3 regions of the Serratia sp. NPDC087055 genome follow, and region 1 is predicted to be linked to each of the others. Evidence: predicted binding sites of a transcription regulator. Region 1 holds the regulator's gene; each other region holds the start of a gene.
What was found. Region 1 encodes PurR, which represses purine synthesis genes. Its sites were predicted from a motif close to CANGCAAACGTTTGCNTG; they were not measured.
Positions count from the first base shown of each region.

Region 2: the regulator PurR is predicted to act here: its motif matches at 3,886-3,903, upstream of ACI2J2_RS17830 (NCS2 family permease).
Region 3: the regulator PurR is predicted to act here: its motif matches at 3,536-3,553, upstream of purT (formate-dependent phosphoribosylglycinamide formyltransferase).

Region 1 is NZ_JBJDOG010000001.1:1,418,212-1,423,627, forward strand. It holds gene rnt (ribonuclease T) at 1-343, shown strand, start outside; gene ACI2J2_RS06650 (Grx4 family monothiol glutaredoxin) at 497-844, opposite strand; gene ACI2J2_RS06655 (C40 family peptidase) at 1,259-2,080, shown strand; gene sodB (superoxide dismutase [Fe]) at 2,276-2,854, shown strand; gene ACI2J2_RS06665 (YnhF family membrane protein) at 2,908-2,997, opposite strand; gene purR (HTH-type transcriptional repressor PurR) at 3,322-4,347, shown strand; gene punR (DNA-binding transcriptional activator PunR) at 4,344-5,288, opposite strand; gene punC (purine nucleoside transporter PunC) at 5,412-5,416, shown strand, end outside.
Region 2 is NZ_JBJDOG010000003.1:351,784-357,199, reverse strand. It holds gene ACI2J2_RS17860 (3-oxoacyl-ACP reductase family protein) at 1-551, opposite strand, end outside; gene ACI2J2_RS17855 (LysR family transcriptional regulator) at 681-1,598, shown strand; gene ACI2J2_RS17850 (YdgH/BhsA/McbA-like domain containing protein) at 1,655-1,915, opposite strand; gene ACI2J2_RS17845 (lipocalin-like domain-containing protein) at 2,127-2,570, shown strand; gene ACI2J2_RS17840 (glutathione S-transferase family protein) at 2,567-3,235, shown strand; gene ACI2J2_RS17835 (VOC family protein) at 3,283-3,690, shown strand; gene ACI2J2_RS17830 (NCS2 family permease) at 4,040-5,401, shown strand.
Region 3 is NZ_JBJDOG010000001.1:722,539-727,954, reverse strand. It holds gene ACI2J2_RS03400 (ABC1 kinase family protein) at 1-4, shown strand, start outside; gene ACI2J2_RS03395 (lipoprotein) at 142-705, shown strand; gene yebF (protein YebF) at 795-1,154, opposite strand; gene yqfB (N(4)-acetylcytidine aminohydrolase) at 1,225-1,533, opposite strand; gene ACI2J2_RS03380 (YebG family protein) at 1,573-1,896, opposite strand; gene dbpA (ATP-dependent RNA helicase DbpA) at 1,985-3,367, opposite strand; gene purT (formate-dependent phosphoribosylglycinamide formyltransferase) at 3,611-4,789, shown strand; gene ACI2J2_RS03365 (YoaH family protein) at 4,823-5,065, opposite strand; gene ACI2J2_RS03360 (glycosyltransferase) at 5,129-5,416, opposite strand, start outside.

The sequences.
Region 1 (5,416 bases):
AGGTATCAAGGACCGGGGGTGTAACAGAGCGATTATTGTGGCGCATAACGCCAATTTTGATCACAGCTTTCTGATGGCTGCAGCGGAGCGCGCCAGCCTGAAACGCAACCCTTTCCATCCGTTCGCCACCTTCGACACTGCGGCATTGAGTGGGCTGGTGCTGGGGCAAACGGTACTGGCTAAAGCCTGTATTGCCGCCAACATTCCATTCGATAGCGCGCAAGCACACTCAGCATTGTATGACACAGAGCAAACCGCTCAGTTGTTCTGTGAACTGGTTAACCGCTGGAAGCGCCTTGGTGGCTGGCCGTTGGCTACCGACAATACCGACGAAGCGCTCTGAATTACGTATCAGGGCTCATCGTTCAACGAGCTCTATCGTTGCAAAGACGCTATACGCAGCAACAGAAAAACGATGCGTTTAGCGAAAAAAAATCGGGCGGCTCAGTATCAACTGGCACCGCCCGACTCTCGTCCAACAATTAAACCGAGCCGGTTATGGCTGCTGGTCTTCCTGCTGTTTGTACTTCTCTGCCGTTTCTTTGATCAGCTGTTGCAGTTCGCCGCGCTGATACATTTCCATGATGATATCACAGCCGCCGACCAGTTCACCGTCGACCCACAGCTGTGGGAACGTCGGCCAGTTGGCGTACTTCGGTAACTCGGAACGGATGTCCGGGTTCTGCAAAATGTCAACGTAGGCAAAGCGCTCGCCACAGGCAGACAATGCCTGCACGGCTTGTGCGGAGAAACCACAGTTTGGCAATTTCGGTGAACCTTTCATGTACAGCAGAATTGGGTTCTCAGCGATCTGGTGCTGAATTTTTTCAATCGTCGTCGTCATTATATTGCTTCCTCAAGCCAAATCTCATGGCTACAACATGCATCACACAGGCTATTGTAGCGGCTGAAACCGTCACAAGAAAACGCCATCTTTTGCAAGGGCATTCCCCATTGTCAGTCGCATGTCATCGGCCAGCGCTTTCCGACCAAAACATACGCACAGAATAACATTTTTAACTTGGCCATTTCACTATTATATTTTTTCACCAGAACACGTCGTTTAATAATTCCCCACGCGTTTGTTGTTGATTTTTTATACATCAACAGTTTGATTTTTCAGCAAAAAAAATGTCATTAACGTTTTCTCACAATATGGATTATCATTTATGAGTTCTTCGCTGTTTTATATGGCGAAATTCGGGAATACTGTCATTCTTTCGATATCTGTTCCGGGGCCAAGGTTGGTAACGTCGACATGCGTTTAATTCTTACGCTTTTTGTGCTGTTGTTTACACAGCTATTCTTCAATTTGGCGCACGCAGCGCCACAGGCGCGTATTGCCGCTGAACAGCGCAAGAGCCACGTAAACGAAGCCCGGCCAGATGACCGTAAGAAAAAGAAAGCGGTTAAGGCCAGCAGCAAAAAAGTAAAAGTCACCACCCCGCAAAAAACAGCCAAGGTTACCAAAGCCAAGACAGAAAAAGCCGCTAAAAAGGTTGTCAGCGCCAAATCGAAACACAAAACTCAACAAACCGCCAAAATCAAAGTGACCCCACCGAAAAAGGGTTACAAAAAAGGTTATGGTCGTCATCGTGAAGCCGGTATGGCAACCGCTAAGTTGGCACGTGATGAAAAACCGCTGAAGCTCACCCCAGCCCACAAGAAACGCTATCAGCACGCCAAGCAAACCGCGATGGCCAAGCTGATGGATCAAATGGGCAAACCTTATCGCTGGGGCGGCACGTCACCAAGAACCGGTTTTGACTGCAGCGGTCTGATTTATTACGCCTATAAAGACGTGGTAAAAATCAAAATGCCGCGTACCGCTAACGAAATGTATCACCTGCGCGACGCTGCACCGATCAAGAAAAACGAACTGGAAAGTGGTGACCTGGTGTTCTTCCGCATTAATAACCGCGGCGTAGCTGACCATGTCGGTGTCTATCTGGGCAATGGCAAATTCATTCAGTCCCCGCGTACGGGTGAAGAAATTCGCATCAGCCAGCTCGACAACGACTACTGGCAAAACCACTACATTGGCGCACGCCGTGTGGTGACGCCGAAAACCATTCGATAATGCGCTCTGCGGCTGGCCTTCCCAGCCGCTTTCCTCTGTTTGCTTCTTTAACTGTTAGTTCCCCACCTGTGCTTTTCTCCGACTCATCCCTGATTTTTATCGTGAAAATTGATAAGCTAAATACCCACAATAAAAACAGGTCAATCTGTAGTCCATTTATGGGTTGTCGGATGGATCCTGTATAAGGAGGAAGCAATGTCGTTTGAACTACCTGCATTACCCTATGCGAAGAACGCACTCGAACCCCACATCTCCGCAGAAACGCTCGAATACCACTATGGTAAGCATCACAACGCCTATGTGGTCAACCTGAACAATTTGCTGAAAGGCAGCGAGTTCGACGGGTTGTCTCTGGAGGCGATTATCAAGGCGTCCAGCGGCGGCATTTTCAACAACGCCGCTCAGGTATGGAACCACACCTTCTATTGGCACTGCTTATCGCCACAGGGCGGCGGTGAGCCTCAGGGCGCATTGGCTGCTGCTATCAATCAGGCGTTTGGTTCTTTCGCTGCCTTTAAAGAACAATTCAGCGATGCCGCAATCAAAAACTTTGGCGCCGGGTGGACCTGGCTGGTGAAGAGGACTGACGGCTCGCTGGCCATTGTCAGCACGTCGAACGCGGGCACGCCGCTGACCGGCGAAGATAAACCCTTGCTGACCGTCGACGTGTGGGAGCACGCCTACTACATCGATTACCGCAACGCCCGCCCGACTTACCTGGAGAACTTCTGGGCGCTGGTTAACTGGGCATTTGTGGAGAAAAATCTGGCATAGCGTGGGATAAGGCAAACAGGCGCACGAAGCGGCGCCTGTTTTTACTTCGGGGATCAGTTCAATGCTGCAGTGAAGCTAAAAGCAATAATCACGGCCAGCGCACAGACAGTGGTGAACAGTGACATTTTCAGATCGGTATCCATTACAACTCCTTTTCAGATTGGTTTTCCCAAGGATAAAAGGCACACAATTAATGCGTCAAACCATTTTCACACAGTTGGCCAATAAAATCTTGTTATCATTTCCCGGTTTATAATACCGATTACCTCTTCCCCTTTTGCTCAATATGGGACAAAATTCGCAGTTCACAACTGTGTACCGGCAAAAATGCCCCTCCTGACCAAGCGCTGACGACTTCAACACACTAAAAACTCAGTTTTCGCTTCTTTGGAGAAGGATCTACGCAGGCAAACGATTAACATCACACTTACATACTGCAACATGTGAGTTCAGGAGTCATTCTTTACATGGCAACGATTAAAGATGTGGCCAAACGCGCTGGCGTTTCCACCACCACCGTTTCGCACGTCATCAATAAGACTCGTTTCGTCGCCGAAGAGACTAAAGCGGCCGTGAGTGCCGCAATTAAAGAGCTGCATTATTCACCCAGCGCAGTGGCGCGCAGTCTGAAGGTCAATCACACCAAATCGATTGGCCTGCTGGCAACCTCCAGTGAAGCGCCCTACTTTGCTGAAGTGATCGAAGCGGTAGAAAACAGCTGCTACAGCAAAGGCTATACGCTGATACTGTGTAACTCGCACAACAATTTGGACAAACAGCGTGCCTATCTGGCAATGCTGGCGCAAAAGCGCGTCGATGGCTTGTTGGTGATGTGTTCAGAATATCCGGACCAATTGCTTGGGATGCTGGAAGATTACCGCAACATCCCAATGGTTGTCATGGACTGGGGCGCCGCACGCGGTGATTTTACTGATACCATCATTGATAACGCGTTCGAAGGTGGCTATCTGGCTGGGCGCTATCTGATCGAACGCGGACACCGCGATATCGGCGCCATTCCCGGCCAACTGTCACGTAACACTGGGGGCGGGCGCCATCAGGGCTTCTTAAAAGCGATGGAGGAAGCCCATATCGACGTGCGCGACGAGTGGATCGTCCAGGGTGACTTTGAGCCAGAATCCGGCTACAAGGCCATGCACCAGATACTGTCGCAGAAACAGCGTCCGACAGCGGTATTCTGTGGTGGCGATATCATGGCAATGGGGGCTATCTGCGCCGCCGATGAGCTTGGGCTACGCGTGCCTCAAGACATCTCGGTCATTGGCTACGATAACGTGCGCAATGCGCGCTATTTCACCCCGGCGCTGACCACTATTCATCAGCCCAAAGAGCGTTTGGGTGAGATGGCATTCACCATGTTGTTGGATCGCATCATCAGCAAGCGTGAAGAATCACAGGTGATTGAGGTGCATCCCAAGTTGGTTGAGCGCCGTTCGGTTGCTGACGGCCCGTTCATCGATTACCGCCGCTAGTCATTCGCGCCGGAAGCCACTGCGGTTTCCGGCGTCACTTCGCTTAACCATTCCTGATTCAACGTTTCACTGTCCCCTAAATAGTCCAACAGCCAGGCCATCGCCGGGGAAGGCGTATTTTGCTGCCACGTCAGGCAACAAGGGCTGGCTGGGAACGGCTCCTGCAACTGTAACGCCACCAGCTCGCCACGTTGTACTAACGGCAAGACCTGATGCGCAGGCATCATCCCGACACACAATCCGGCGCACAGGCAATCCACCGCCGACGACCAGTCCGGCACCACCAACCGCCGCTGGTTATCCAACGTCCAGGTGACACGCTTGGGGAGATTGCGTGAGGTATCCTCCAGGCAGAGCGATGGGAAAGGCCGTAGCTGATCATCGTTTAACACGCCATCCTGAGCCGCCAGTGGATGTTGCGGGCTGGCCACACACAACCAACGCATATCGCCCATATCGCGAAAGGCAAACCCACCGCCGACCGGCACGGCCCGTGTCGCACCTATCGCCATATCAGCACGCCCATCCACCAACGCATCCCAGACGCCGTTGAACACTTCTGGCTGAACCAATAATTCAACGTCAGGGAAATGCCGATAAAAGTCCAACACCAACTGACGGCAACGTTGAGGCTTGACGATAATATCTACGGCAATTTTCAACTGGCCACGCCAGCCGTTGGCCACCTGCTGACACTGCCGACGCGTGTCGAGCATTTTTTTGATGACACCGCGCGCCTCCTGAATAAATAGCACGCCGGCAGGCGTCAGTTCCACGTCGCGATGACGGCGCTCAAACAGCGGTACCGCCAGCCATTGCTCAAGTTGCCGCACGGTATAACTGACCGCCGAAGGTACCCGATGCAACTCCTGCGCCGCTGCGCTGAAACTGCCGGTTCGGGCGACCGCATCCACTACATCAAGAGAATATTCAGACCACATGGCTTTGCCTTCAATTTTTTTAACAGCACTTTGCAAATATTACCGTTTCACAAGCAGAGATCCAGCCGGATACACTTGCCGGCGCTAAAAACCTGCGACAATAAAATATTAACGAGAAATACCATGCG
Region 2 (5,416 bases), on a different contig from region 1:
TTGACGGTGATACCGCGCGGGCCGAGATCGCGTGCCATACCTTTGGTCAGGCCGACCAGCGCAGATTTGCTCATGGCATAGACTGCGCCGCCGGCAAAAGGCATACGTTCAGCATTGGTGCTGCCAATATTGATGATGCGGCCGCCGTCATTCATATGGCGGGCGGCTTCCTGGCTGGCGACAAACACGCTGCGTACGTTAACTGCCAGAGTGCGATCAAGATCTTCCAGCGGCAGTTCTTCGGTGCTGCCCATCGCCAGCACGCCGGCGTTATTCACCAGAATATCCAGATTGCCGAAGCTATTTACGGCCTGGCGTACCGCTTGTTGCAGTGCGGCAGCGTCGGCGCTATCAGCCTTGATGGCCAGGGCTTTGCCTCCGGCGGAAATGATGTCATTGACCACCGCATCGGCTTTATCAGCAGAGGCTACGTAGGTTAATGCGACGGCGGCGCCTTCGCGCGCCAGACGTTTGGCAATGGCGGCACCAATGCCACGTGAACCGCCCTGAACGAATGCGACTTTGCCTTTCAAAGAGAGAGTTGCGGACATGATGTTTCTCCAAAGTGGGGATGAGGTTAAAGAATCTACCGGTTCAGTATCGGAGAAGCGCGGATCGGTAACTAGCCCAAAAGAGCTATAATCAGAGTAAACCATAGGTTTGAAATCAGCGGGAAAACCATGCTTGGTCATCTGGAATGTTTTGTCAGCAGTGCAGAGAGTGGCAGTTTTTCCGCTGCTGGCCGCAAGCTGGGTATCAGCTCTGCCGCGGTGGGGAAGAACGTTACCAAACTGGAAACGCTGGTGGGCGTGCGGCTGTTTCAGCGTAATACACGCAAATTGACCCTGACCGAAGAGGGTGAGCGTTTTTTGCAGGACGTTCGCAGCGGTTTACTGTCGATCCAATGTGCATTGAAAGGGGTGAGCAGCAGTGGTGGGGTCGCCGTTGGGACGTTGAAGGTCAGTATGGGCACCGCCTTTGGTCTGCATTTTGTGCTGCCAATGTTGCCGGACTTTCTCGCCCGTTATCCGTCGATTGTTCCAGACTGGCATTTTGATAATCGTCAGGTGGACCTGATCGGTGAGCATTTCGATGTGGCAATGGGCGGGGGCATCGAGCTGCCACAGGGGATGATCGCCCGTGAACTGGCGCCCGCACACGGCGTACTGGTCGCTTCTGCCGAGTATCTGCAGCGGCACCCGAGACTTCAGCAGCCAGAGCAGTTAGCGGAACATGCGGGTATTTTTATCCGTTCGCCGCAAACAGGGCGAATCCGCAACTTGCCGTTGCGAAATGCAGATAACGAGCAACGGGTACCGGCTATGGCAATAAAAATGACGGTGAATGAGCCAGAAGCGGCGGCCCGGGCGGCGGAAATGGGGCTGGGTATTGCACTCATCAGTATGCCAAATGCCTTGCCCTTTCTGGAAAGTGGCCGCTTGATGCGGGTGTTGCCAGGTTGGTATGTCGACCGCGGTAGCCTGTGCCTGTACTTCCCTACCACCAAGTTCTTGCCAACCAAAACCCGAGTGTTCGTCGATTACATTACCGAACAATTCCGACAGCAGAAGCTGGCCGCCCGTTTTGACGCCCGCTAGAAACGAGAAAAGCCCCTTTCGGGGCTTCTTTCTTCCGTCAGTTAACTGTCTGACGATCAGTTGAAAATCTCTGCGGTACCGTAAAGTTTGTTCTGGCCGCCGGCAGCAATGATGCGATAAGAGCTGGCGCCTGACGCTGCAGCTTTGCTAGCCAATTCGCTTTCCAATGCACTCAGGTTAGAGGCACCGCTAACGGATACGACACCGATTTTCTGGGCGTCGGCAGCAGGTTGACTGGTCAGTTGGTCAGCGGCAACGCTAGCGAAAGAAGCGGTAGTCAGCAGTAGAGCAGTAGCAAAAATTTTGATGTTTTTCATGATTCATTCCTCAGGGTATTTTAGGGTTGAGAGGTTGTCGTCTCTCGATGTGTTAGATAATAGGCTGACGCGGCTGAATAGAAAATCGGAGAGTTTTGATAATCTCTATCAAATAAATTGACTTATTTCTGAGCGGCGCGGCTTGCGCTGGCGTACCGGAAAAATCGCCACTACCCTTTGAGTAAGCAGGAACCTTAGAGGAGTAAATGGCATGTCAGTCAACGCGTTTATTGGCAGCTGGTCATTGGTGTCTTCTGTCTTCAAAGGGGAGGACGGCAGGGTCAATCACCCGCTGGGCGAGCAGGTGCTGGGTCGCATTAACTACGAGCCCAATGGCACCATGGCGGCGCAGCTATATAGCGCTACCCGGCCATGCTTTGTCGCCGACGATCTGGCGCAGGGCACCGACCAGGAAACCCACGCCGCCTTTATCAATATGATTTGTTATTTTGGTCGCTATCAGGTGGATGAGAGCGACCAGCGGGTAGTGCATCAGGTTGAAGGCAGCTCGTTCCCCAATTGGATCGGTAGCCGGCAGGAGCGCTTTTATCATTTCTCCGGCGATCGTCTCCAACTGCGTACGGTACCGCTGCAGCTTGGCAACGGCGTGCAGATCGGCGAATTGGTGTGGCAACGGATAGGAGCGTCCTCATGATCATTGTTCACCATCTGAACAACTCGCGTTCGCAGCGTATTCTGTGGTTTTTGGAAGAGTTGGATGTGCCCTATCAGGTACAGCGCTATGAGCGTGATCCACAGACTATGTTGGCGCCGCCAGCCTTGAAGAAGATCCATCCGTTGGGCAAGTCGCCGGTGATTGTCGATGGCGATCTGACGCTGGCGGAATCCGGTGCCATTATTGAATACCTGCAGGAAGCCTACGATGCGCAGGGGCAGTTTATTCCCACCGATTACCATGCCCGTCAGCAGTACCGATACTGGCTGCATTATGCCGAAGGTTCGCTAATGCCATTACTGGTGATGAAATTGGTGTTCAGCCGCTTGGGTCAGCCACCCATACCCTGGCTGCTCAGGCCCGTCGCGGGGGCGATTGGCAAAGGCGTGCAGCGTGAGTACCTGGACAAACAGATCGCGCCGCATTGCGACTATCTGGAACAACACCTGAGCAAAAATACCTGGTTTGTCGGTAATGAGTTCAGCGCGGCGGATATCCAGATGAGCTTCCCGCTGGAAGCGATGGCGGCGCGCGGCGCACTGGACGCTTGCCCGAAATTGCGTGGTTATCTGCAGCGTATTCATTCACGTCCAGCCTATCAGCGCGCTCTGGATCAGGGGGGACCTTATGACCTGCTGAGTTAAGACGATGGGCTATACTCGATGAGGTCACTCTTCATCGGAGGTAGCCCATGGCTACGCAAATTTTTGTTAACCTGCCGGTGGGCGATCTGCCCGCATCTGTTGCTTTTTTCACCCAGCTGGGCTTCGGCTTTAATCAACAGTTTACCGATGACACCGCCGCCTGCATGGTGGTCAGCGACAGCATTTATGTGATGCTGCTTACCCACGAAAAATTCAAAATGTTCACCCCGAATCCGGTTAGCGATGCCAGGAAGGCGACTGAGGTGCTGATATGTTTGTCGCAGCCTAATCGGGCAGCGGTAGACGATGTGGTGCGTAAGGCGATCGCCGCCGGCGGTAATACTTATAACCAACCGCAAGATTACGGCTTTATGTATGGGCATGGTTTCCAGGATCTTGACGGGCATATCTGGGAACTGATGTACATGGATGAAAATGCAGCGCGGGCGCAGTAGCTGTTTCGGCCCCCCATTTTTGGGGGGCATTCCCATCGGATTTACCTATGGGACAAAAACCGTATTTTCGATAATGATAGTTCCCCAGGCTTTTTGCATGAATTGCCGCGATCTTTGGTTGATCAGAGGGTGTAGAAGGCTGGATAATCGTTTGCCTTGAATAAACCACCATAAATCACCCGTTTCACGCAATGGGAGTTAAACGTTTGCCTTATATGTGATGCCGGTTGGCAGCATGCGTAAAGGGCAAGGACGCGAACGTGACGGAAACGATACCGTAATAAACATGCGTGGGCGGAACAACAAGCCTTTTGAAACGGGCTGGCAATGAAACACAGGGGACAGCAACATGTCGAATTCTCAAGCGAACAACGCCGTTAAACCAAAAGGCGGGCTTGATGGTTATTTTAATATTTCTGCGCGTGGCAGCACCGTACGTCAGGAAGTGGTGGCGGGGTTAACCACCTTCCTGGCGATGGTTTATTCGGTGATCGTCGTACCGAGCATGCTCGGCAAGGCGGGTTTCCCGCCAACGGCGGTGTTTGTCGCGACCTGTTTGGTCGCCGGTCTTGGATCGTTACTGATGGGGCTGTGGGCGAATTTGCCAATGGCTATCGGTTGTGCGATTTCACTGACCGCGTTTACCGCCTTCAGCCTGGTGCTGGGGCAACACATCAGCATTCCAGTGGCGCTGGGCGCGGTATTCCTGATGGGCGTACTCTTTACCATTATCTCGGTAACCGGTATTCGTGCCTGGATCCTGCGTAATCTGCCGATGGGCGTGGCGCATGGTACCGGAATTGGCATTGGCCTGTTCCTGTTGTTGATCGCCGCGAACGGTGTGGGCCTGGTGGTGAAGAACCCGCTGGACGGTTTGCCTGTGGCGCTGGGCGCATTTACGTCCTTCCCGGTTGTGATGACCTTGCTCGGGCTGGCGGTGATTTTTGGCTTGGAAAAGCTGCGAGTGCCCGGTGGCATTCTGCTGGTGATCATTGTCATTTCGATCATTGGTCTGCTGTTTGACCCGGCGGTGAAATATCAGGGCTTGTTCGCGATGCCTAGCCTGACGGATGCTAACGGCAAATCATTGATCTTCAGTCTTGATATCATGGGGGCATTGCAGCCTGTGGTATTGCCAAGCGTGTTGGCATTGGTGATGACCGCGGTGTTTGATGCGACCGGGACCATTCGTGCGGTGGCTGGTCAGGCTAACCTGTTGGATAAAGACGGGCAAATCATCAACGGCGGCAAAGCATTGACGTCGGATTCCCTGAGCAGCATTTTTTCCGGTTTGGTAGGTGCAGCCCCGGCGGCAGTGTATATCGAATCTGCTGCGGGTACTGCGGCGGGGGGCAAAACCGGCCTGACGGCGACCGTAGTCGGCCTGTTGTTCCTGCTGATCTTGTTCTTGTCGCCGTTGTCTTATCTGGTACCGATTTATGCTACCGCACCTGCGCTGATGTATGTCGGCCTGCTGATGTTGAGCAACGTGACCAAACTGGACTTCAACGACTTTGTTGATGCCATGTCAGGCCTTCTGTGTGCGGTATTTATCGTACTGACCTGTAACATCGTTACCGGCATCATGTTGGGCTTTAGCGCATTGGTCATCGGTCGTATTTTCTCGGGCGAATGGCGCCGACTGAATATTGGCACTGTCGTGATCGCGGTGGCCCTGGTGGCATTCTATGCCGGTGGCTGGGCGATTTAATCGTATTGTCGTTTC
Region 3 (5,416 bases), 700 kb from region 1:
CTAAACAATTTCAGCGTTATCCGATAGGTCATGTCAGATTTCCCGCGCACTATCAATATTATCCCAGGTTCCGGAATGAGCGCTGTATACTGCGCCCATAGCAATCAGGGCGCTTTAGTCGCCCCTTACATGTGAGTACTTATGAAGAAGATTTTAATGGGTGTTGCTGCCCTGGCGTTCGTCGGCGCATTGGTCGGTTGCAATCAGCTGACCCAGTACACGCTCAGCGAGCAAGAAGTGAACGACTACCTGCAAAAACATAACGATTACCAAAAGCAGATCGGTGTGCCGGGGTTGCTGGACGCCAATATCGTACTGACTCAATTGCAGAGCCAAATTGGCCGCAGTGAGCCCGGCAAGGTTACCCTTTCTGGCGATGCGAAAGTGAATATTACCTCGATTCTCGGCCCGCAGACGGCAGATTTGAAGCTAACGCTGAAAGCGCAACCGGTCTATGATCGTGAGCAAGGCGCGGTATTCCTGAAGGACATGGAATTGACTGGCTATAGCGTGCAGCCGGAGAAAATGCAGACAGTGATGAAAGCGCTGACGCCGTATCTGAATCAGTCGCTAAAATCCTATTTTGATCAAAAACCGGCCTACGTTCTGAACCCGGACAACAGTAAAACAGAGGCAATGGCCAAGAAACTGGCCAAAGGATTGGAAGTAAAACCGGGTGAATTGGTCATCCCATTTACTGACTAACACTAGCCTGGAACAAACAGCCCGCTGAATAAGGCGGGCTTAATATTTTCAGGCAGGCAAACGTAAACGACACCGCCAGAAATCGGGTATTACTGTGGTTCACTGTAGGTGATTTTGCCCGCATTGCAATCGAGGGTGACGTTGTAGGTTTTATCCTGCTTAGTGCCGCGCACTGTCAACGGCACCTGCCAGACGGCATCTTTGCCGGAAATAGCGTCCGGGCTTACCCATGCGATCGGGGTAGCGGTACCCAGCAGCTTTTTATCCGATTCCCAGCGTGTAATGCGGTTTTGTAGATAATCGCGTTTCACCTGTGCAGCAACGTCTGCCGGTTGCAGACCCGCGCATTGCGCCACTTTGGCGCTACGTTGCTCTTGCGCCTGCACCGTCGTGGTTAAACCTGCCATGGCCAACAGTGCTACGGCTAAACTCAGACCTGTTGTTCTCATATTCCCTCCAGTTGTGATTTACGCTATCCGCAGGCATTTGCCCTTGGCTCACAACTGGTCTGGCGAAAGATCAGCGCTTCGCGAAGGTGATGACAAACAGCTCATCCAGCCCCGGATAGATTTCCTTGATCACCTGCTTCAGCTCGCTGAGCGACATGTTTTCCTGCCGAGCATGCAGCTCGGTTAACGCATCCAGCCGTACCGGCGTGACTGACAGGACTTCAATCATGCAAAAGAATACGTTGTCTTCATTACGGCTAACACGTAAGACCTCACCGGGTTGAAAGTGAGATTCACTGGCATCCCGAATGGTGATGGTCTTGAGACCGGCCAAGATGTCTTGTTCAAAGCGACTGAAGAAAGTTATTTCACGGCTCATTCTAGATCCTTTTTCATCACATTGCCGCAACATAAGTCATTATGCTGCCTGCTTTTCTGACGCAGATCCCTCTTTTGTGGTAGCGACAGGTTTTTCCGCTTTAACTTTGGCCGGTTTCTTCGGTGTTTCCACCGGCGCGGCGCCGCGCAGGATTTGCCCCAGCACGTCTTTATTCTCCGCCAGGAAGAAACTCAGCCCTTCACGTTGCTCGTCATCCAGGCTCAATGGCGCCTGTTGCAACCATTCACCGAGGCTGTCGGCCAGATCCAGCATTTTGTCGTAAGCATCGGCTTCTTTCTTGGTTGCGAAAGTCATCTTTTCCTCACCGTTTCTCACCACCACATAGTGAACTTCAACTGCCATATGCGCATTCCTCAAAGGTTAGAATACTGTAATTCCATACAGTATAAGGTGATTTTACGCAGGGATGCAAGTGCACCCCTGACGTGATTTATTTCAACAACCGCACCTTGCAGTTCTTACCCTTGATTTTACCCTGTGTGAGCTGTTGCAGTGCCTTACGGGCGCTCGCCTTGCGGATCGCCACATAAGCATGCACGGGGAACATGTCTATCTTGCCCACTTCTGCTGCCGTTAACCCGGCGTCGCCGGTCAAGGCACCAAGAATGTCACCAGGACGGATTTTGGCCTTACGCCCACCGTCGATACACAAGGTGACCATCTCGGCTTCAAGTGTCGTATGGCTCGCGCCACTCAGTTCAGACACCGGTGCCCAGTTAACTCTTATCTGCAAATACTCTTCAATCGCATGCGCACGCGCCATTTCCTGCGGTGTGCACAGGCTAATTGCCAGGCCGCTCAGGCCAGCGCGGCCGGTACGACCTATACGGTGTACATGCACTTCGGGATCAAATGCCAGTTCATAATTGACAACCAGTTCCAGCTCTTTAATGTCCAGACCGCGTGCAGCAACGTCGGTCGCCACCAGTACACGGCAGCTACGGTTGGCAAAGCGCACCAGAACCTGATCGCGATCGCGCTGTTCCAGATCGCCATGCAGCGCCAATACGCTTATGCCTCGCGCTTCCAGCGCTTCATATACGCTCTGGCAATCACGTTTAGTGTTACAGAACACCACGCAGGAAGACGGTTGATAATGACGAATGGCCGACACCAACACCGCAGGGCGCTGATCGCGGGTGGTTTCATAGAAACGTTGTTCGATGGTGGTTTGTTCTTCACCGTCGTCCACTTCCACATTTAACGGATTGCGCTGTACGCGGGCACTGATGCGTTCAATACCGCTCGGATAGGTTGCCGAGAAAAGTAGCGTCTGACGTTGCGGCGGCGTATAGCTGATGACATCGTCGATGTCATCGGCAAAACCCATGTCCAGCATGCGGTCGGCTTCGTCCAAGACCAGCACTTTCAGTTCGTCCAACACCAGCGTTTTCTTACGCAGGTGTTCCTGAATACGCCCCGGTGTCCCCACGACAATATGCGGTGCATGCACCAGGGAGTCGAGCTGTGGCCCCATAGGCTGGCCACCACACAGGGTCAAAATTTTGATGTTTTGAGTGAAGCGGGCAAGGCGGCGCAGCTCTTTGCTCACCTGGTCCGCCAGTTCACGTGTCGGGCACAGGATTAGCGCCTGCGCAGCCACTTGGGCAACGTTAATTTTATCCAGCAGGCCGATGCCGAATGCCGCCGTTTTACCGCTGCCGGTTTTTGCTTTGGCACGTACGTCCTGCCCTTTCAGGATGGCGGGCAATGCAGCAGCCTGCACCGGTGTCATTTCGGCATACCCCAATTCGTTGAGGTTGGCCAACTGTTCGGCTGGCAGCGGCAGGGAAGAAAAAGAAACTGTGCTCACGGCGATAACTCTTATATGGCAAATGGAATGGCGGCGCGCCCATGGGCAGCACCGAATTAACCGCAGATGATAACAGAGATAGGGGGGATTACGGATTTCACACATAAAAAAAGCCGCCACTTGCGGGTTTTGACGGCGGTGGCAGCAATAGGTTGGCCTTCGGCTGCACACGCAAACGTTTTCGTATATACTGCACGCCCATTATCAGACCGCTTTACACTCCACAGATCCAGGTACGAGACTATGTTAACTATTGGAACCGCCCTGCGCCCCTCCGCCACCCGCGTTATGCTGCTCGGCTCCGGCGAGCTGGGTAAAGAAGTTGCCATCGAATGCCAGCGTTTGGGACTGGAAGTGATCGCTGTTGATCGCTACGCCGATGCTCCCGCCATGCACGTGGCACACCGCAGTCACGTTATTAACATGCTGGACGGCAACGCGCTGAAAGCCGTGATTGAACAGGAACGTCCTGACTATATCGTGCCAGAGATCGAAGCCATTGCCACCAGCATGCTGGTTGAGCTGGAACAGCAAGGACACCATGTGGTGCCCTGCGCCGAGGCAACGCGACTGACCATGAACCGCGAAGGCATCCGCCGCTTGGCCGCAGAAACGCTCGGTCTGCCCACCTCGCCTTATCGGTTTGCTGATGACAAAGTGACATTCCAGCAGGCTGTCGATGACATCGGCTATCCCTGCATCATCAAGCCGGTCATGAGTTCATCCGGCAAAGGCCAAAGCCTGATCCGCCGTCCGGAACAGCTAAACGCAGCCTGGGAGTATGCCCAACAGGGTGGCCGTGCCGGGGGCGGTAAAGTGATTGTCGAAGGTCTTGTGGAGTTCGACTTTGAAATCACCCTGCTCACCATCAGTGCAATTGATGGCGTGCATTTCTGTGCGCCAATCGGCCATCGCCAGGAAGATGGGGATTACCGCGAATCATGGCAACCTCAACAGATGAGCGATCTGGCGTTGAGCCATGCGCAGGCGATTGCGGAAAACGTGGTGAAAGCATTGGGGGGTTTTGGTCTGTTCGGTGTAGAACTGTTTGTGTGTGGGGACGAGGTTATTTTCAGCGAAGTGTCCCCACGGCCGCATGATACCGGCATGGTGACCTTGATTTCGCAAGATCTGTCCGAGTTCGCCCTGCACGTTCGCGCTTTCCTGGGTCTGCCCATTGGTGCGATCCGCCAGTTCGGGCCTTCGGCATCCGCAGTCATTCTGCCACAGTTGACCAGCCGTGACCTGCGTTTCAGCGGTCTGGACCACGCGCTGGTCGGTCACAACCAACTGCGTTTATTCGGTAAACCGGACATTGACGGTCAACGTCGGATGGGTGTCGCGCTGGCTACGGCAGAAAACATAGCGCTGGCGGTAGAATCAGCCAAACAGGCTGCGGCTGCGGTCGTGGTTGAAGGGTAATTCTTTGGGGCCGGCTTGCCGGCCCCTGAAATATCAATAGTTTTCGTCTTCTTCCGAGTCATCATCAGCCAGATCGTCCGGCCGTTCCTGATGCTCTTCATCGTCTTCGTCATCAAACAGCACGCTGACCTGGTCACCCTGGTGTTTTTCGCGGATTTCCTGTGCAACGCGCGCAATGGCTTCACCACTGCTCATGCCTTGTTCCATCAACGAATGGATACGATCAGCAGCTTCCTGCTGCTCTAGATGGCTCAGGGACGGCATACCTGCAAGCATGTGATTCTCTCCGGCAAAATGGAGAGCGAGTATACCCCCTAAACCGACGGATCCCAACGCTTGTTATTCAGCAGCAGGTTGCGAAACATGCTCACCGTGCCGCCACTGTTTCAGACGATGGAGCCAGAGTATGACGTGCCAGCCTTGTTTTAGACCACGCGCATTGGCGAACATGGCGCGATCAATACCGCGTTGGTAGAATTCATCGGTGATTTGGCACTGTGCAGCCAGTTCAGGTTCACGGCGGATACTGTGGCAAATACCCAATGCTTCGCGCGTGATTTGCCAATGGAAAGCCGGCCTGATGTCGATTTTTCTCGCGTAACGCTGGTTAAGTACCCTCAGCATCTC